DNA from 2 places in the Fictibacillus sp. S7 genome. Region 1 is predicted to be linked to the other one. Evidence: riboswitches for the same ligand, from Rfam matches in the RefSeq annotation. Region 1 holds a riboswitch; the other holds the start of a gene.
What was found. Region 1 has a riboswitch for cobalamin ahead of DMO16_RS07755 (ribonucleoside-diphosphate reductase subunit alpha). Riboswitches for the same ligand answer to the same signal wherever they lie in the genome.
Positions count from the first base shown of each region.

Region 1 (14,548 bases):
TACCACAAGGACCAGTAGCACCGGAGGGCCTGACTGTTCTCCAGCTGGTTAAACAAGGAAGGTACCCATACCAATCATGGTTGAAACAATGGTCCAGGAAAGACGAAGAGGCGGTTACACAGGCTTTGAAGGCAACTAATATGCTTGAATTTGCAGAAAGAAGTGTTGACTCTCTCTCAGGAGGACAAAGACAGCGTGCGTGGATTGCTATGACCCTTGCCCAGGGAACGGAAACCATCCTTCTCGACGAACCGACTACCTATTTGGACATGACACACCAGATTGAAATACTTGATCTGCTCTTTGAGCTGAATGCAAGGGAAAAACGCACCATTGTAATGGTCCTTCACGATCTTAACCTGGCATGCCGGTATGCCCACCATCTTGTGGCCATCCAGAATCATTCTGTAGCCGCTCAAGGCTGTCCTGAAGATATCATGAATGAAAAACTGGTTGCTGATGTTTTTCATATGCCATGCAAAATTATTGAAGATCCTTTATTCGGTACACCAATGTGCATTCCATACGGAAAGGGGAGAATCGCGAAAAATGGCTTACCCACAGCACAATATGCCTAACCTTAACGGCTGGTCCCTTTTGGAAAGGACTGATATTGAAAAACGCTCCAGCTTTAAATTCCATTTTTCAAATGAAAAGGCTGCCTTTCCGGCCTCTCTCCTATTAAATAAAGAACGCATGCTTTCCTATATGGAAACCGTGGGTGATAAAATCGGTTCCAAAGAGAAAAGAGTCATCGCGTCTATGTTCTTTAAGCGCTATGTTTTCTGCATTCTCACCTCTTCCCTTTATGCCTTGTCAATGCTGAATAAGCAGTTTGATATTCGTCTGGAAAATGTGGTGATCATTGAAGAGGAAGATAGCGAAAAAGAACACAGCTGGCTGCCGTCTTTTTCTCTGCAAAACAGTGATGGGATGCCTATGGCCGGAAACCGGGAAAATTGGAGATCATCGGTTGTTGAAACACTTTTCGCCAAAAACATATCGGTGATGCTGGATTACTTGGCTGCAAGCACAAAAGCATCGAAAGCGATGCTTTGGGAGAATGCGTTACTTTATATCGCCTGGCTATATAACACGTGGAAAGGCGAAAACCATCCTTCTGAAATTCATGAAAGGTTGATAGACGACTACCAATTTCTTATGGAGCAGGCGCAAGGCTTTCACTTTGGAACAGCCTCCAATCCTTTCATCGAATTGGCTGCCAGATATGAAGACCATCAATTTCAGCAGCGAAAAACATGCTGCCTGTACTACCGGACAGACGGTGGCACTTGCTGCAATACATGCCCATTAAAAAAAGCCGACTGATCTTCTGAATATCAGCCGGCTTTTGTTTGTATGATAAGTATAATGGGTATCACAAGAATAAAGAGATTGAAGGAGGGCATTATTTTGGTCATCATCTGGATTAGCATTGCAATTGTTGTCGCAGCATTGGTCTTCCTTGGAGTCTATGCTGTTAAACTAATGAAATCAAGCAAATCAACCATCGAAAACTTAAACCGTACCACTCAGCTGATGCAGGCGGAAGTAAATGACGTCACGAACCAGACCGCACTGCTCAATCAAAAAACCGAGTATTTGAAATACGACGTCTACAATAAAACACAAAGCATCAAAAGTGTAGGAGAATCTGCAAAGGAATTAAAAGAGAACGCGACGGAGTTGTTTAAAACCGTAAAACGATAATGGCCGCAAGCCCAGTCCAGAGGCTGCGGCTTTTTACATGTTTAAAGTTTTACAAGACCGTCTGCAATCCGGTTATAATCTTCGATGAGGCTTTGGACCACCTGCTTTGCCGGCCTTCTTTTGGCCAGCGGGGCACCCTGCCCTGCCCATAGGGACATATACCCTTTTTCTCCCCGGCTGGCAGCAGCTTTCCTAAGGCCGGAAGTCAATGCATTTTGAATGGGATATGGAGGAAGGTTGTCAACCGCTGTCATCTCTTCCATAAAAATATTTGTAATGCCTCTTGCCATTTTGCCCGAAAACGCTTTGGTCAGCCTCATATCCGTTTCCTTCGATTCCAGCACGGCTTCTTTATGCAAATGATGAGCTCCGCTTTCTTCTGCTGTTAAAAAAGCGGTACCCAGCTGGACAGCGCTTGCCCCAAGCGCCAAGGCGGCAGCCATTCCCCTGGCATCCATGATCCCGCCGGCGGCTAATACTGGAATAGAAACCGCATCAGCAATTAAGGGAATCAAGGTCATTGAGCCAATCAGTGCCTGCTCTTCGCTTCCAAGAAATGTCCCTCTATGGCCTCCTGCTTCACTTCCCTGGGCCGAGATGGCATCGATGCCTACTGCTTCGAGACGGACCGCCTCTTCCACGGTGGTGGCAGTGGCAATCGTAACCACGCCTTCTTGTTTCAGCCTGTCGATTATTTCTTTGGTCGGCGCATTGAATGTAAAACTGATGACTGGTACTTTCTCTTCCATTACCACATCCAGCTGGTCCTCAAAATGAGACGTCCATCCGGTAAACCTGGACGACTTCTCCATTCCCAGCCTTTCTTTAAATCCTTCGAGTGTTGCTTCCATTTTTTCAGTCTGATCTCTGTCAAACGTAAATTCCTCCGGCAGAAAAAGGTTGACTGCAAAGGGCTTGGCCGTCATTTCCTTGATGCTCTTGATTGCGGCTTTTACGTCGTTGGGCGCCATATAACCCGCTCCCAACGTACCTAATCCGCCGGCATTGGAAACTGCCGCTGCCAACTCCGGCGTTGCCGGGCCACCGGCCATTCCAGCCTGCACAATAGGATATCGAATGCCGCACAGTGAAGTAAAAGATTGATTCATAGCTACACCGCTCCATCCTTATTTTTTTGATATGTACTTCTCCAACAAGTGTAACAAAAAAACATGCATACTGTCCGCATGTTTACGTTTTCATTCGGTTGAACTGACGATAGACCTGCTCAATCACCCGCTGGATATTCTCCTGTTTGTATCCGCATTCCCTCATGGCTCTGGAAATACAGTCGGCCACCTCCTCTTTTTCTTGTTCCCTTCTCATTCTCATAAGCACCTCATTGATTTTTTTGTTTCTCGCCAGCTCATCCATTCTCCTCACCCGCCCGCTTTTTTTTGATAAATGTATGACCATAAACATAGAAAAAGACCCTTGAGACAGGGCCTTTCTACGAGCAGTATGATTTATTTTTTTCCTTTTCTTACTTTAAGGACGATCAAAATGAAAAGGATGACAATGGCGCCAATGGCAATCCCCCTCGTAAATGGAGCGGCAATCGTTTTAATGTCTTCCCAATTGCTTCCCAGCTGGCTTCCCAGATAGATAAATAAAATCGACCAGGGAATGATAGCCAGCAACGTATAGATCGTGAATTTAGAAAATGACATTTTTGCAATGCCTGCGGGAATTGAAATGGCATGCCGGACAACAGGAATGAAACGGGCAAAGAAAATGACACCATTGCCGTATTTCTCAAACCAGCTTTCTGATAAATCGATCTGTTTCTGACTGATCAGGATATACCTTCCGTACTTTTCCAAAAAGGGTCTTCCGCCATAATATCCCATCCAATATAAAAACAACTGGGCGATGGTTCCTCCGATTGTTCCGGCAATAACTGAACCGGCAAAACTCAGATGTCCCTGCGAAATGAGATAGCCCGCATACGACAAAACCAACTCGCTTGGAATAACCTCTACCATAAGACCAAGCGCAATTCCGAGATATCCAAGCCCCACAATCCACTCCAAAAGTGACAGTACCATTTCTTTCATTGCATTTACCTACTCTCTGTATAGTAATAGCTTGTCCGGTATTACCGGCTGCCCAGCACGAACCCAGCCAACGCAGCCAGTATGCCGACGATGTAACTCAGTGCCAAATATAGAATCAGCACGTCCCATTGCTTTTTTCGATATAATTGAATGTTCTCCAGCTTAAGTGTGGAGAACGTTGTGAATGCCCCCATAAATCCTATTCCAAAAAACAGTCTGATAGAATCAGAAGGTTCCATTCCAGTAAGCCATCCAAGCAAAAAGGAGCCTGTAATGTTCACAAACAACGTTGCCAGGGGAAATGCAGTAACAGTATGTTTTTTCACCCATTGGCCAATTCCGAAACGGAACACAGCGCCAAAAAATCCCCCCGCAGCCACAAGCAACATGTGAGTCACAATGCGGTCCCTCCTTTGGCGACTCTGCTTCCTAAACGAAAACCTGCCCAGCACATGAAAAGTCCGCCGATTAAACTGAGCAAGATGTAAAGAAGAGCCGTAGCGGTCTGTCCGGTTTGGAAGAGCTGAATGTTTTCTACACTAAAGGTGGAAAACGTGGTAAACGAACCGATCAGACCCGTACCAACGACCAGGGATGTATACGGATTTGCGGATGAGCGTCTCCCGAGCCGGAACGTAAGATAACCAAGCGCAAATGATCCGGCCATGTTGGTCAGGAAGGTAGCAAGCGGAAATCCGCCTCCCGAGATATCACTCACCGCAAGGCCCAGTCCATAGCGCAGAAGCGCTCCGGCCATACCTGCAATCCCAACCCATATATACAAAAGCACAAGCTTTCAATCCTTTCTTTATGCGCGCTCATTAAACAAAACAGACTCCTGCAGGAAGTCCTGCAGGAGTTCAATATCTCCGTTATTCAGTTTATCATGTTTACTTTCAGGAGAACAATAATCAATCATGTTTAAAGATCGTCAAATCCATTTGCATCCGATACCTTTGTATATTGCCGGGGCTTTTGTTCGAAAAAATCACTCTTGCCGCTGTCCACATGCTCGTACGCCCTGATCCATTTCATCGGATTTTCCCTGAATCCCTGGAACGGCCGTTCTACCCCGAGTTCATTCACTCTTTTGTTGGCCATAAATTTAATATACGCTTCAAGCTCCGGCATGTTCAGTCCGGCAAATCGGTCACCGATGATGTAGCGGGCCCACTGTATTTCCAGCTCTGCCCCCTTTTTAAAGGTTTCCTGTACGAAACGCTCCGTTTCTTCATTGTCCAATTCCGGTACTTCTTTCTGCAATTCTTTAAAGATTTGGCAAAACAGCCGGACGTGAAGCTGTTCATCACGATTAATATAATTAATCATCGTGCTCGTACTCATCATTTTTTGGTTTCGCGCCAGGTTGTAGAAAAAGGCAAAGCCCGTATAGAAATTCAAGCCTTCAAGGACAACATCATAGACAATCGATTCCATAAATGTTCTCGATGTCGGATTTTCCGTAAACCGCGTATATCCCTCTGCTATAAAATCATTTCGTTCCCGCAGTACTTTATCATGCTTCCAGTACTCAAAGATTTCATCCTGCTTCTGCTTGTTTACAAGGCTTGAAAGCACATAGGAATAGGACTGGTTATGGACGACCTCCTGGAAGGAAAGCACAGTCATCAGCGCTGAAAGGCTTGAATCGGTGAGATACCCGGCAGCCCTGGAAGAATAGTCGGTTTGAATGCTGTCCAGAAAAGCCAAAAGCCCGATAATTTTGTTAAACGTATCCTTCTCCTCGCCGGAAAGCTGCTGATATTGCTTTACGTCGCCGGACATATTGATCTCAAACGGAGTCCAAAAATTAGCCAGCATATTCTTGTACATCGGATAAGCCCAACTGTACCGGACATCATCCCAGTTCAGTACGTTTGAACTTCTGCCATTCAGAATTCTCGTTGATGCATTCGGGGCTGTTACATCGTATAATTCTCGTTTGCTTAATGTTTTCATCCTTATCCTCCTAGCTCGAACAGCTTTCACAGTCTTCAAGTTCCGAAACAGATGTTGACCGCGTATAGTACGTGGTCTTCAGCCCTGATTTCCAGGCGGTCATATGAAGATCCAGCAGCTCTTTTGCCTTGATCGTACTCTTCACATAAAAGTTAAAGGAAATCGATTGGTCCACATGCTTTTGCCTTGCCGCATTTTGTTTAATGCTGAAATGCTGATCCACTTCATACGCCGATTTATAATACCAGTTCGTCAGGGGTGTCAGGTCGGGAGCGGTAACCGGAATTTTAAAATCCTTTTTCTCTTCTGAGTACTCTTTTTTGAAAATGGGATCCACAGAAGCAGTTGAATTCGCGATCAGGCTTGTTGTCGCATTCGGTGCAACCGCCAGCAGCCAGGCGTTTCGGATACCCGAAGCCTGAACCTCTTCCTTGAGCTTCAGCCATTTTTCAGATTGGTAGCCTCTTTGCTCAAAATAAATCCCGGTCTCCCAGTCAGACTCTTCAAAAGCCGGGTAGGAGCCTTTTTCTTTTGCCAATTCATTGCTGGCTTTGATGGTCAGGTAATTGACTTTTTCATACAATTCATCATTATATTGAACCGCTTCTTCCGATTCCCAGCGGATACCTTCAAGAGCCAGAAGATGATGAAGGCCAAACGTGCCAAGTCCGATTGCCCGGTACTTTTGATTAGTGAGCACGGCCTGCTTGACTTCAATACGGTTTTCGTTCAGATCAATCACATTATCCAGCATCCGGACTTGAATCGGAATAAGGCGTTCAAGTACATCCGCCTTTACAGCCCTGGCAAGAGAAATGGAGCTTAAGTTACAAGTTACATAATCACCGGGCCGTTTGGTGATAATTATCTTTCCATCCTCGGTAATCTCTTCTTCCACGGTTGTGGCTGACCCGTTTTGCGCAATTTCGGTACACAGATTGCTGCAGTAAATCATCCCTTCGTGCTTATTTGGATTGGCACGATTCACCGTGTCCCGGTAGAACATGTAAGGCACACCTGTTTCGAGCTGGCTTCTCATAATGCGTTTGAAAATCTCGATTGCCGGCACAACATCATAGCCGCCGGACCCCTTTTCACCAAAATATCCCTGATCTGCAGCGCGGACACATTCCTGGTACTTTTGACGGAAGCTTCCTTCTCCAGGCACTTCATCATAATAGTCATCCAGTTCATAACCCATTATCTTTTTGACCATGTAGGGATCAAACAGATACCAGTCATCCCGAGCTTCTGTTTTTTCCATAAACAAATCCGGGATGCAAAGGCCGAGAAACAAATCATGCACCCTTTGCCGTTCGTCCCCATTGTTCAGCTTGGCATCAAGGAATGAAAACAAATCCTTGCCAAACACATTATAGTAAATGGCAATTGCTCCCTTTCGCTGGCCCAGCTGGTCTACACTGACGGCGGTCTGGTTCAGCAATTTCGCCCATGGAATGATTCCGGAGGAATTTCCTTTGAATCCTTTGATCTCGGAGCCGAGACTTCTGATTTTACCGAGATATACGGCAATCCCCCCGCCCCCTTTGGAAAGAGTGGCTGCATCGGTTGTAGAATCATAGATTCCACGCAAGCTGTCCTCCATCGTATCAATGAAGCAGCTGGACAGCTGTCCATAGCTTTTTCCTGCGTTCGCCAATGTCGGTGTGGCAACGGTCATGTAAAGGTTCGACATCGCCCAGTATGCTTCTTTCACCAGGCCGAGACGCTTTTCTTCAGGCTCCCTGGAGAGCAGTGTCATCGCAACGATCATAAACCGCTCCTGTGGAAGCTCGTACACGCCGCCTTCATGTGAATGAGCCAAATAACGGTCTGCCAGGGTCCGAATGCCGATATAGGTAAACTTATGATCCTGATCCGGATTAATTACGCTCTCAAGCTCGTTGATTTCGGCGCTGGAATACATTCGCAGGAGGCTGCTGTCGTAAATCCCCATTCCGGTCAACTGCTCAATTAGTTCATACAGTGACCCATAAGGTTGTCCGGATTCATTGTTTCTGTTCTTTGCTGCCTCCCGGTACAGCTTTTTCAGGTGGATTCTTGCTGCTACATAGGTCCAGTCTGGCTCTTCCATGGAAATATTCTCAAGGGCATAAAGAACCCCCATGTTCAGCATCTTTTGTGTGGATTCCTCCTGATGGGCAAAATAGGTGACTTTTTCTATGTATTCATTTCTGTGCCTCAGCTGGGGAAATTCCTCTAAAATCTCCTGGAGTTCACCAATTATCTGCTGGACTCTTGAAATATCTGTAGCCATTTATAGCTCTCCTCTCTTTTCAAACAAAAATAAAAGGCCCATCCATTGGATGAGCCCAAAAACGACACGTAGTATGTAAAAAACAAAAAGCAGATTGGTGCCGCTTTTGTTTCTCACTCCCCGAAGAATCAAAACCGTGAAACAAATGGCAGGTCTACTGGCTACTGCTTCATCCTACTCCGGACCTTCCCATGTAAAAGCCACAGCTTTGTGCGCGTTCTTTACACAGTGGATCTCCGTTTCGTCCACATGACAGTTGCGGGGACAGCTCCGGACTTGCACCGGATTCCCTATTAAGTCTTTAACAGACACCTATTGTTTCATAATACTATATTTAGTTCCTTAAATCCTACTTTCACACTAAATATAGTAATTGTCAATACCTTTTCTTTATTTATTGTTATCCCAGATGGTACGTGCACAATATTTTATAATATCCCTTCGCCGGATAATGCCGATGAAATGGCCGTCATCATCCGTTACAGGTATAAAATTTTGGTCGGTTGCAAGCGTGATTAAATCTTCCATATTTGAATTAATGGAAACCGAAATATTATTCACCCGCTGCGGTACATCCTTTAACTTTGTTTTCACTACGTCATGGAAACCAAGATCAAAAGCCTCTTTCAGTTTCCACAGCAAATCCCCCTCTGTCAAAGTCCCGACATATTGTCCCTCCTCAGAAACGAGGGGAACAGACGTATATTTGTGATACGAAAGCTTTTCCAAAGCCTGCCTAATGGTCGATTCAGGATTCAAATATTTTACCTCATCTTTAGGCAATAGATAAAAAGCGATGTTCATGCTGTGATCTCCTTTAACCCTTAATTGCAGCTGTTCATTATATACTATAGCAAAAAGGATGGTCTTCTTTCACACAAAAAAAGCCCTGAGAAGGACTCTTATGCTTTATTTTTATTCCCACACTAAGAAGGTGTTAAACTTTTTTACCCGGTTCTATGACAGCATCCTGTTGATAGAGCCAGCTTTTATACTCTTCTTCAAGTTCGGATAATGGCGATTCCAGCTCCTTGCTGATCCCGGCCTTTTTAAGCATCTGAATCAAAAATTTTTTTCTTTCTTCAATCGCTTTCCGCAATATCCCGCCCATCTGAAACCTCCCGATAAAGCGTTTTCATAATCTAGTATACGTAGCTGCCGAATAAAAAGTTTCAGCGTCTGTCACGCTTAACTAAATTTATTGGCAGCTGTACCCTTTTATGACATGAGATAGGCAGAACAAGGAAATGATCTGTTACTTAGGCAAATCTTTATTGATTTCTCTTCGAACATGTCCGATTTCAGGAAGGATGAGTTTCTTCATGGCCAAAGATACCGCGCCGGATGATCCAGGCATTGCAAAAACAGCGGTGGAATCAATGACGCCTGCAACGGCTCTGCTCATAATTGCCGCAGAACCAATGTCTTCTGTATAACTCAGCATGCGAAATAACTCTCCATATCCCGGTATTTCCTTCGTAAACAGGGGCTCCAGCGTTTCGATGGTTACGTCCCGTTTGGCAATTCCAGTTCCCCCGTTGATCAGAATAACCTCTACGTCTTCTGCCTGGCAGCCTTCAAGAACAGCGGACCGAATTTCATCTACTTCGTCTTTTACAATCGCATACTGCGAAACGCTGTGTCCATTTTGAACGAGTTGATCTGTTATTAAGATGCCGCTTTTATCGGTTTCCTCAGTCCTTGTGTCACTCACTGTAATCACTTTGCAGCTTACTGATGAAGGTGATTCTTTTTTATGTTCTTCAACACTCATTTCATATCCCCTTTCCGCCATTCTACTTCTTTTTTCTTTTAATCAGCCATACCGCAATGGCAATGACGATGACGACAATAACGATAAATAACGGGGCAGATGAATTGGTTTTGCTTTCTGCTTTCTCTGCTTTTTGTTCTGATTTTTCCTTTTGTTTGGTTGCTGGCGCTTTTTCAGTGTTTTTTTCTGGTTCTTTTTTCGCTTCTTTCTTTTCTTCCGGTTGATCTACGGTAAAAGTAAATCCCTTTTCAATCACATGTCCATCGGCACCAATGATTTTATAATCCACGTTATATTTTCCGTTTTCAAACGGATCCGGTGAAGTGCCCGTCAAAACCCTGTCGTTTACAGCTGTTTTAATATCTACCGGTTTACCATCTCTAGTTACTTTCATGGTGCTTAAATTTTCGATTTTAGTTTCAAACGTTAAAGTGATCTTATTGAGATCTTCTTGGACTACATCGCCCTCTTTCGGATCAGAGGATTCCAGACCGGTGTGTGCAGAGACACTGGAAGCAGTTGAGAAAAAGAAAATTGCTGCCAGCAGCCATATGTATTTTTGCATGTGAACTCTCCTTTTGTGTGCTTGTCATACCTTATATACTGTACAGTAAATCCAAAAAAAAGACCACTCAGATCCAGTAATCTGAGTGGTCTTATCGGACTTATGCCTGATTAGGGCTTAGCAAAACGAGCATGCACAACCTATGATTATTAACAAAATGAACAACACCACAAGAAGAGCGAATCCATTTCCACATCCGTGTCCAAATGACATTTTGTTACCTCCTCTTTCGAGATATTTATTTAATGATCTACATCCATAACATATGATGCGGCCGGGCTATGTGAAACAGTACAAGAGTCTATTTTTTAAAAACAAATCCATGGAATTCCTGATCTGTTTTTAGCGCCCTTTTTTGATGCTTATCCGCATTTGTCCATACATAAATGACAAGACTCCATATACTGTAAGGGAAATGTTGGAGTTTATAAAAAAGGAGGTAAATACTATGGGATTCGTTGCAGGTGGCAGTGGTTTCGCCTTGATCGTGGTACTGTTCGTACTTCTTATCATCATTGGCTGTGCATGTGCGTTCTGCTAACAAACGAACAAGGAAAAGATGCATTTCTTTTCCTTGTGCATTGATGAACTACGATTAACGCAAATCTTTTTCCAATAACCCAAAACCCATTTTTAAAGCACTGAGCGATTGCCCAGTGCTTCTTTTTGTTGTTAATCGTTATTTTCTTCCGTGTTCTTTGTTTTTTCTTTGAGCCCCCAGTAGGTTTCGAGGGCGCGCTGGCCAATGTGCTTATTGACTGCCTGTGTACCGCTATAGGGAGAGGCGTCAGGAACAATGATTGCATAGGCAATTTCCGGATCATCGAAAGGCGCATAGCCGACGAGCGTCAAATTATCCTTATCAGCGATAAAATTCCCGTTGCTGTCATATTTCTTCACCTGTGCCGTACCTGTTTTACCCGCAGGATTATGGTACTTCGGATTATTACCAAAGTACGTTGTCGCAGTCCCGCCGGGCGAATGGTAAACCTCCCAGAATCCTTCCTGCACCCGTTCGATATAGCTTTTATCCATATCCAATTCATTCAGGACGTTCGGTTCAAAGCGTTTGACGAGCTTACCTTCCAGATGATTTTCCGTTTGAGGCTCACGAATCTCCTTAACAAGTCTTGGCTGTACGCGGTATCCGCCATTCGCAATCGTGGACACATATTGCACCATCTGGATGGGGGTATACGTATCAAACTGACCAATTCCCATATCTATCATATTACCGAGCTGGTCGGTGTAGCCGCCGTTATATCCTGTAGATTCGTTTGGAAAGTCAATACCCGTTTTGACTCCCAGACCGAACTGGCTGAAATAATAGCGCATCACGTCAAACCCAAGATAACGGTTGTCTCCATAAAAGCTTTTTGAACTGTAACTGAATTTACCGAGGCGCATGACAATATTGTACATATAGACATTGGATGATCGCTTCAAAGCGGTCAAATCATTGATGCTGCCCATATTCGCATGCGACTTTTTCGTCAATGATCCAAATTTCAAAGGAGCGTCATAGATGTATTCCCCAGGATGAATCACCCCTTTGTGAAGTCCCGTCAACACGGTTGCACCCTTGACAGCTGAACCCATTTCATAGGCATCGAACAAAGCACCATAAGAATCATTCACAAATGATCCATTCTTGTCCATCTTTTTCCCGGCAATGGAATAGACTTCTCCCGTTTTCGGGTTCATCATAACGATGTAGGCAGACCTCATCATTTCATTTCCGCGGTCAGCCCTGCCTTTCCTTATTTCTTCTTCCAGAATTTTTTCCATCTTTTCCTGCAGATCCATATCGATGGTCAGCACCAGATCTTTTCCGCGTTTGCCTGGGATGACTTTGGGTTCACCCAGCGTTTTTCCTGTTTTGGGGTTGGTAAGAAAGATACTTCTTTCTTTCGTTCCCCTCAGGGTCTCCTGATACTGTGCTTCAAGACCGCTGACACCAACCTGGTCTGTCAGGTCATAATTCATGGCACCGAAATATTCCTGCTGCTCTTTGGGCATTTGTTTCACGCGTCCAAAAATCGTTTTCAGCGAATCTCCAAACGGATAGGTCCTGTCGGCATCCGGCATGATATCAATGCCCGGCAGCTGATTCAGATTCTCGGAAATGATGGAAATTTCCCGATCGGTCAGGTTCTTCTTTACCGGAGAAGCAGAATAGGCATACCCGGCGTCCATTTCCCGTTTGATCGCAAGTATTTCCAGATCTTTTTTGGTAAGTGTATGTAAATCCTCCTTGGTGATCCGCTCAACCAGCAGCTTGTACTCTTTTTCATTGTTTAATTTTTTGATTTCAGCCACAGTGAGCCTTTCCTTCAGCAGTTCTGCAACCCCGTTCTTTACGATAAAAAAGTCCTTTTTATCCCGTTCCGGAATTTTTTTGCTGTCGACCTTTATGTGCTGTGAGAGCCATTTCGCTACCCAATAAGTATCCTCGGGCTTCGTGCTGCTCGTTTTGGTATAAGTCAGTGTGAAATAGGGCTTGTTATCCACAACAACACGCTGATACCTGTCCAATATTTTCCCGCGGGGCGCCTCTTTCTTTGCTTCCTCCTTTTTAATGGCTTCGGATTCCTGCCTCTTTTCCTCACCATTAACAATCTGAAGTACGCCTAGACGAAGAATCAAGATGGAAAAAAGTAAAAAAACTGCAATGAATAAGATATTAAGCCGAAAAGGGAGATGATTCTTTTTCTTTTTGGTTTGTGTCTCCATCGATCTGTCCTCCCAGGATATTTTTACAATAATATTACAGAACCTTCCACTCATAGATTACTAAATATTAATAGGAATTCCAAGTTTTTCATAGGAATTTCTTTCTAAAAAATATCCGTTCAACGTAATATTCAGCCTATTGCTTCGATTCATATAATTTGCTATATTAATAACCCTGTTCGCAAAAAACATGATAAAGGAGGCAGCGGATGGTTTATTGGCATCTTTTTCGAAAAAGTTTTGCCTGCAATATGCAATATCGTCTTTCACACTTGATCAACAATGCTGCATCGGCGATCTTTGGCTTCGTGTATATTGCCATTTGGACCGGTGTCCTGACGGGCAAAGAGCAAAAAAGCCCGTACAGCATATTGGACATGACATATTATATGGGTGCCAGTCAATGCATCTTGTGGATGACTGTCTTTCTGACTGCAGGACTGGGAATCCAGCTCGGTGTCCGGAACGGCGCCATATCAATTGAACTTGCACGGCCGGTCAGCTATTATTTTTATGTTGTATCCCAGGAGGCTGGAAGAATCGCCTACAATGCCTTATTCAGAAGCCTCCCCATTGGACTGATTTTCTCAATGACAGTTGGTTTTTATGTACCCTCCCACTGGACCACGTTTGGTTACAGCCTGCTTTCCCTTCTTCTCGCCATCGGCATTTCACTGAATATCTTTTATTTGATTGGCATCAGCTCTTGCTGGACCACAGAAATATCATGGGCTCATTTTATTATTCTCACCTTAATGTTCTCTCTTGGAGGACAAATGGTTCCGCTTACGTTTCTGCCTGAATTTCTGTCCCAGCTGGCAAAGTGGCTCCCTTTTGCCGGTGTCGTATATTACCCGGTTCTTATTTTCCTGGAAAAAGCGGATCATTCGGTACTGCTTTTGCAAGCGGGATGGCTGCTTGTTCTTTTTTTCGCAAATCATTGGATAACCGCTGCCGCACGGCAAAAAGTCGAAATCCAGGGGGGATGAAATTGAAGCTATACATAAAACTTGTGAGTGCGAGCATCCGCTCCCGGATGCAGTACAAGATGAACTTTGTTTTTTCCATGGTCTCCTACGGAATTGTTATGATGATTGATTTTTTGATGCTCGCTGCTATATTAAACCGTTTCAATGAAGTCAAGGGTTGGAATCTGTATGAAGTCGGCATTCTTTACGGCATTTCTTCTGTCTCGCTTTCCCTGTACCGAACCGTCGCTCCTGAAATTCATGAGTTTGAAAAGTATATGATTGAAGGGGAATTTGATAGTTTGCTGATCCGGCCGGTATCCCCTCTTGTGCTGTTGCTTTCAAAGAACCTCGACCTTTCAAGAATTGGAGGGGCCCTGCAAGGAATGATCATCATAGCTCTTTCGCTGTACCACGTCAGCCACACACATTCCATCACGCTACTGCTCATTTATCTTCCCGTCATCCTGGTATGCGGTTGGGTGATCTCGTTTTCGCTCGCTT
Region 1 covers NZ_QJKL01000001.1:1,523,767-1,538,314, forward strand. Annotated here, with positions in the region: gene DMO16_RS07710 (ABC transporter ATP-binding protein) at 1-578, shown strand, start outside; gene DMO16_RS07715 (IucA/IucC family C-terminal-domain containing protein) at 571-1,329, shown strand; gene DMO16_RS07720 (DUF948 domain-containing protein) at 1,414-1,710, shown strand; gene DMO16_RS07725 (NAD(P)H-dependent flavin oxidoreductase) at 1,752-2,819, opposite strand; gene DMO16_RS07730 (hypothetical protein) at 2,902-3,084, opposite strand; gene DMO16_RS07735 (DedA family protein) at 3,177-3,767, opposite strand; gene crcB (fluoride efflux transporter CrcB) at 3,809-4,156, opposite strand; gene crcB (fluoride efflux transporter CrcB) at 4,162-4,557, opposite strand; gene DMO16_RS07750 (ribonucleotide-diphosphate reductase subunit beta) at 4,689-5,726, opposite strand; gene DMO16_RS07755 (ribonucleoside-diphosphate reductase subunit alpha) at 5,737-8,004, opposite strand; cobalamin riboswitch at 8,135-8,335, opposite strand; gene DMO16_RS07760 (CBS domain-containing protein) at 8,395-8,808, opposite strand; gene DMO16_RS24170 (hypothetical protein) at 8,942-9,115, opposite strand; gene DMO16_RS07765 (MogA/MoaB family molybdenum cofactor biosynthesis protein) at 9,260-9,778, opposite strand; gene DMO16_RS07770 (copper resistance CopC family protein) at 9,801-10,343, opposite strand; gene DMO16_RS07775 (YjcZ family sporulation protein) at 10,461-10,556, opposite strand; gene DMO16_RS07780 (YjcZ family sporulation protein) at 10,792-10,884, shown strand; gene DMO16_RS07785 (peptidoglycan D,D-transpeptidase FtsI family protein) at 11,016-13,076, opposite strand; gene DMO16_RS07790 (ABC transporter permease) at 13,286-14,065, shown strand; gene DMO16_RS07795 (ABC transporter permease) at 14,062-14,548, shown strand, end outside.

Region 2 (5,848 bases), 770 kb from region 1:
TGGAACACTTTACGCGAAGAAATCTATTTCTCTGATTGCCCACCATACCCTGATGCGGTGGAAACCTTGCAGGAGTTGAAAGAACAGGGTCATGAAATTTATTACATCACGGCTCGTCCGGGAGAACACGGTGAACGGACGATGAATTGGATGAAGAAGCAGGGATTTCCTGTTGATGGCGATAAATTTTATTGCGGAATGAAGGATCATGAAAAAGTAAAAATCATTGAAGAGCTTGGCTTAGATTTTTATTTTGACGATAAACCAGGCGTGCTCGATACCTTATCATCAGGCTCTTTAAGAGTCGTGGTCAGGGACCAGTCGTACAACCGGCATTTTCAAGGGGAACGACTCTCGCATTGGAAAGAGATGAAGACGTTTCTTTCTTCAAAATAACAAAAATAACTGCGGCAATAAGCCCCTGTATATCAGAGGGCTTTTTTTTATTTTTCAAGAAACATTGACAAAACCATTGGATATACATATCATATAAGCAAATGTTGCGCTAAGGAAAAAAATAAGGGTGGAGGAAAAAGAAGTGGATGAGACTAACTATATCACTCTTTTTGAAGGGAAGAACGGCGACTTCATACAAATCACCTCCATGGATATCGAAGGTGTGATGAGAAGACGGCTGCTGGATCTTGGATTTGTACCAGGAGCAGTAGTGGAGGTTGTACGAAAGAGCCCGCTGGGCGATCCCATTGCTTTTCGTGTCAGCCAGACAACCATTGCCCTGAGAAGGGAAGAAAGTTCGAAGATTCAAGGGGAGTTGATGAATCGTGACTGAAACGTACCGGATCGCACTGGCCGGAAACCCAAACACGGGAAAAAGTACATTGTTCAATGCATTGACCGGATTAAAACAGCATACGGGGAACTGGGCTGGAAAAACCGTTTCACTTGCTGAAGGAACATTAAGCCATAAGGGGAAAGACTACCGGCTGATTGATTTGCCTGGAACGTATTCCATCTTCTCGAACTCCCGGGATGAGGAAGTGGCAAGAAATTATATTGTATTTGAAAAACCGGATGTGACACTTGTCGTGGTGGATGCAACCTCTCTGGAACGGAACCTGAACCTTGCTCTGCAAATACTGGAAATGACTCAAAATGTAATTATTTGCATTAATTTGATGGATGAGGCAGAAAAGAGAGGCATCTCGATCAATGAACGATTACTGACCCGCCGTCTTGGTGTTCCTGTCATAAAAATTTCAGCCCGGAACAAAGCGGGATTTCCCATGTTGCTCGACACCATCGAGCGCCTGGCAGAGGGCAAACTTGTATGCGAACCCGCGCGGATGACATACGACGAAGACATTGAAACAAAGATCGCTTCATTGGAGCCCCTTGTGGCTGATCTGGTGGAAGATCGCATCTCTTCCCGCTGGGTGGCTTTGCGCTTGTTGGATGGGGATGAATCTCTGCTGGATGAGTTGAAATCAAGGCTGAAGGTAAAGGAGGGATCGTCATGAATACAGAACTGGCAAGTTCAGGTTCTAGAGGAGATTTGAATGCTCTCTATGAAAAGGCACAGCAGCTTACATCACCAGATCTTCGTGATAAAATTGTGGGCAGCCTTTATCAGGAAAGCAAGCGGCTTTGCGAGGCGGGTGTTCATCATTCAAACACCAAACGTGATCGGCGAACGGAGAAACTGGATGCTGTTTTCACCTCTCCCATTTGGGGCTTTCCAATCATGATGGTCATGCTAGGCATTGTTTTTTATCTTACAATCGCCGGCGCCAACGTTCCATCTGACATGATTGCCCGGTTTTTCGGATGGCTCGAAAACTACATTACAGCCTTTTTCCAGTGGATGAGTGCTCCGGATTGGCTATATGGTGTTCTCGTTTTGGGTCTTTATCGCGGCACCACCTGGGTCGTAAGTGTGATGCTGCCGCCGATGGCAATCTTTTTTCCAACGTTCGCTTTGCTTGAAAACTATGGATATTTACCGAGAGTAGCGTTCAATATGGACCGCATCTTCAAAAAAGTGGGCGCACACGGCAAGCAGTCCCTGACGATGGCGATGGGGTTTGGCTGCAATGCTGCAGCAATGATGTCTTCGCGGATTATTGAATCACCGAGAGAGAGGATGCTTGCCATCCTAACCAACAATTTTGTACCATGCAACGGCCGTTGGGGAACACTGATTGTGCTGGCTTCCCTCTTTATGGCGGCAGGATATACAGGTGGAGCCAAGTCCCTTGTTACAACGTCGGTCATTGTTGGCATTGTGTTGTTTGGGATTCTTGTTACCTTTTTGGTCTCCTGGGTATTATCAAAGACGGTTCTCAAAGGGGTGCCTACCCACTACACACTCGAGCTTCCTGCATATAGAAGGCCAAAATTTTGGGAAACGGTCATCCGTTCATCACTTGAGCGTTCATGGGCGGTACTTCTAAGGGCTGTTAAGGTCGCTGCGCCAGCAGGTATACTGACTTGGGTGCTGGCTAATGTTACGGCTGGCGACACAAGCGTTCTTATGCATATCGTCAATTTCCTGGATCCTTTTGGACAGATGCTGGGGCTCGACGGCTATATTCTGATGGCATTCCTGATCGGGCTGCCAGCAAATGAAATTGTCCTTCCCATTTTGATTATGGGATATCTTTCTACAGGGGCACTGACAGAGGTTGATAACCTGGGAGATTTGAAACAAATTTTCGTAGACCAGGGGTGGACGTGGCTCACAGCATTGAATACGATGCTGTTTTCATTGCTTCATTTTCCATGCGGAACGACTCTGGTCAACATTTATAAAGAAACAAAAAGCATAAAATGGGCATTTTTGGCTTTTCTCATTCCAACCATGATCGCCATTTTCGTAACATTCGTTATTGCACAAAGTGTGAGAATGCTGGGATGATATAAAAACCAGGACCGTATGACCGGTTCTGGTTTTTCCTATATCAAATTCTTTAAAGAATTGTTATGATAAAAAAACAATTACATAAAATTTATGAGTGCTCAAGACCAAAAAGGTTGAGAGATAATAGGGAATCCAGTGTAATTCTGGAGCAGCCCACGCTACTGTAAAACCAGTTAAACCGGTAAGCCAGGAGACCTGCTTATAAATCTTGATTTCTGTGTCTTCGGTGGGAAGAAAGGGATAGTGTACGTTAGATCAAAACCTTGGCGCCTGCAGTCAAGGTTTTTTGTTAAATTGGAAGGGAGAGAAAAGGATGAAAAACCATTGGAAAAATGCCCGTATTCCGGCAATCGATGAAAAGATGGGAAGTGCTGCACAGACCTACATTCATTCATTAACAAAACCGGTTGGCAGTCTTGGAAGGTTGGAAGCTTTGGCGGTGAGTCTTGCCTCTATGACGAAAGAACGTTTTCCAATTGTATTTCCGCCGGGTGTTCTGATTTTTGCTGCTGACCATGGCATCGTTTCAGAAGGAGTGTCAGCCTATCCCCAGGAAGTAACGAGCCAGATGGTGCGTAACTTTTTGAATGGCGGAGCTGCAATCAACGTGTTCAGCAAACAAATCGGTGCCAAGTTGAACATCGTGGACATTGGAATAGCCGCTGATATTGACAGCCAGACCCTGATTTCCCGAAAAGTACGTTATGGCACGGCCAATTTCCTTGTGGAAGATGCAATGACCCGGGAGGACGCCGAGCAGGCTGTGGATGCGGGGTATCAGACGGCAAACGAAATGATAAAAAGTGGAGTAAAGTGTCTTATTCCAGGTGAAATGGGGATTGGCAATACGACGGCGAGCAGTGCCGTAGTCGCGGTGGTGAGCGGTGAAAAAGTCGGAACACTGGTTGGGACAGGAACCGGCATAAAAAAAGAGAAGCTGCAGGTCAAAAAAGAGGTCATTCAAAAGGCGCTGGAGCTGAGGAAACCGAATGCGGATGATCCGGTTGATATTTTATCCAAAGTGGGAGGGCTGGAGATTGCCGGAATGGCTGGAGCCATGCTGGCAGCATCCTCAAGCAGAATTCCCATTTTGGTGGATGGCTTTATCGCGAGTACGGCTGCCTTAATCGCAAAGATGATCTGCAGCCGTTCTGCTGATTATATGATCATGGGTCATCGCTCGGTTGAACCCGGCCATACGATGTTGATAAAGCTGCTTGAAAAGGAACCGATTCTGGATTTAGGCATGAGGCTGGGTGAAGGGAGCGGTGCGGCGGTTGCCTTTCCCATTCTTTTGTCTTCCTCACTTATGATCAACGAAATGGCGACATTTGAGACCGCTCAAATATCCGCCAAGAGCCAGGAAGGAGAAACACGCCTTGTTTACAAATGATGAAAAAGAAGCTGTCTATAAAGTCATTGCTGCTCGAAGGGATGTCCGGAGTTTTTTGCCGGACCCTGTTCCGGATGAAGCCGTTTATTCTATATTACAAGCAGCCCATCAAGCTCCGTCTGTTGGTTTCATGCAGCCATGGAATTTTATTCTGGTCACCTCCGAAGAAGTAAAGAATCGTTTGGCATGGGCCGCCGACAAGGAAAGAAGAGCCCTCGCCATACATTACGAAGACGATTCGCGGTCATCCATGTTTATGAATCTGAAAATAGAAGGAATAAAAGAAGCACCTTTAACGATTTGTGTAACTTGTGATCCTACGCGGGGCGGCTCTCATGTTCTGGGCAGAAATTCAATTCCTGAAACCGATAGGATGTCCACGGCTTGTGCTATCCAGAATATGTGGCTGGCATCCTGTGCAGAAGGATTGGCCATGGGCTGGGTCAGCTTTTACAAGAAGGCAGATATCCGTGATATTTTACATATTCCACCCCACATTGAGCCAGTGGCGCTCCTTTCCCTGGGATATACGGAAGATTATCCGCAGAAACCCATTCTCGAAACGGCGAAATGGGAAAACAGAAAAGAACTGGATTCCTTGATTTATTCTGACCGGTGGGAAGGATAAACAGGAAAGGTAACCTGTTATAAAAGGCAACCACCAAGCATAATCATAGACATGTGCAGAAAACATATGAAGGAAGGACTGCCGTATGAGTGAATACTGGGCGGAAAAAGCTTTGGTTAAATTCCAGTCTCAGTTTGATCAAAATACGACCTACAACATAAAGAAGAGCCAAAGATTGTCCGGCAGCTCAAAGATATGGAAGTATATGGATTTCGCCAAGTTTGTCGGTATGCTTTATCAAAAATCGTTGTTCTTTCCGAAACCGTCCCTTTTTGTGGACAATCATGAAGGCAGTTATTCTGCCCTGGACGTAAATAATATCCTCAATGATCCGCTGTCTTACCTTACCGTGCCGGTGGATGAAAATCTCTCAAAAGCCGAGAAAAGAAGACAACTCCATGAATATATCAAGCAGATGCATGATTATGTCGGGGTCAATTGCTGGCATTTGAACGAAGAGGAATCAGCGGGGATGTGGAACCTGTATTTGAAATCGGATGAAGGAATTGCCATCTGTTCCACACTTGATAAGCTGTTTACCAGCATCAATGACAAACGCTTTCGGACATATGTCGGGCAGGTTCAATACATTAATTTTAATTCGGAAATGGCCAGTCTGAACCCCTATGAAACGTTATTCTATAAACGGAGGTCTTTCAGCCATGAAAATGAAATCCGGCTGCTTGCCTTCGATGATCCAAATCATCGGAGATTCAATCATAAGGACGGGGCCTATGTCGATTGCAATTTACACACGTTAATTGACGAAGTGTATGTGTCTCCCACCAGTCCGGAGTGGCTGAAGGAAGTGGTCCAGTCGGTGCTTGAAAAATACAGGCTTCCGTTTAAGCCGGTGATCAAGTCTTCCTTGTATGAAAGTCCCTTCTATTAAAAAAGACAGCATTGGCTAAGCCGATGCTGTCTTTTTGTTGCCTGTGGGCTTTTTCGT
Region 2 covers NZ_QJKL01000001.1:2,303,092-2,308,939, reverse strand. Annotated here, with positions in the region: gene DMO16_RS11825 (5' nucleotidase, NT5C type) at 1-396, shown strand, start outside; gene DMO16_RS11820 (FeoA family protein) at 524-790, shown strand; gene DMO16_RS11815 (FeoB small GTPase domain-containing protein) at 783-1,478, shown strand; gene DMO16_RS11810 (nucleoside recognition domain-containing protein) at 1,475-2,875, shown strand; cobalamin riboswitch at 2,954-3,095, shown strand; gene cobT (nicotinate-nucleotide--dimethylbenzimidazole phosphoribosyltransferase) at 3,192-4,271, shown strand; gene bluB (5,6-dimethylbenzimidazole synthase) at 4,258-4,899, shown strand; gene DMO16_RS11795 (DUF2971 domain-containing protein) at 4,985-5,791, shown strand.
Region 2: another riboswitch for cobalamin. It lies ahead of cobT (nicotinate-nucleotide--dimethylbenzimidazole phosphoribosyltransferase); the one in region 1 lies ahead of DMO16_RS07755 (ribonucleoside-diphosphate reductase subunit alpha).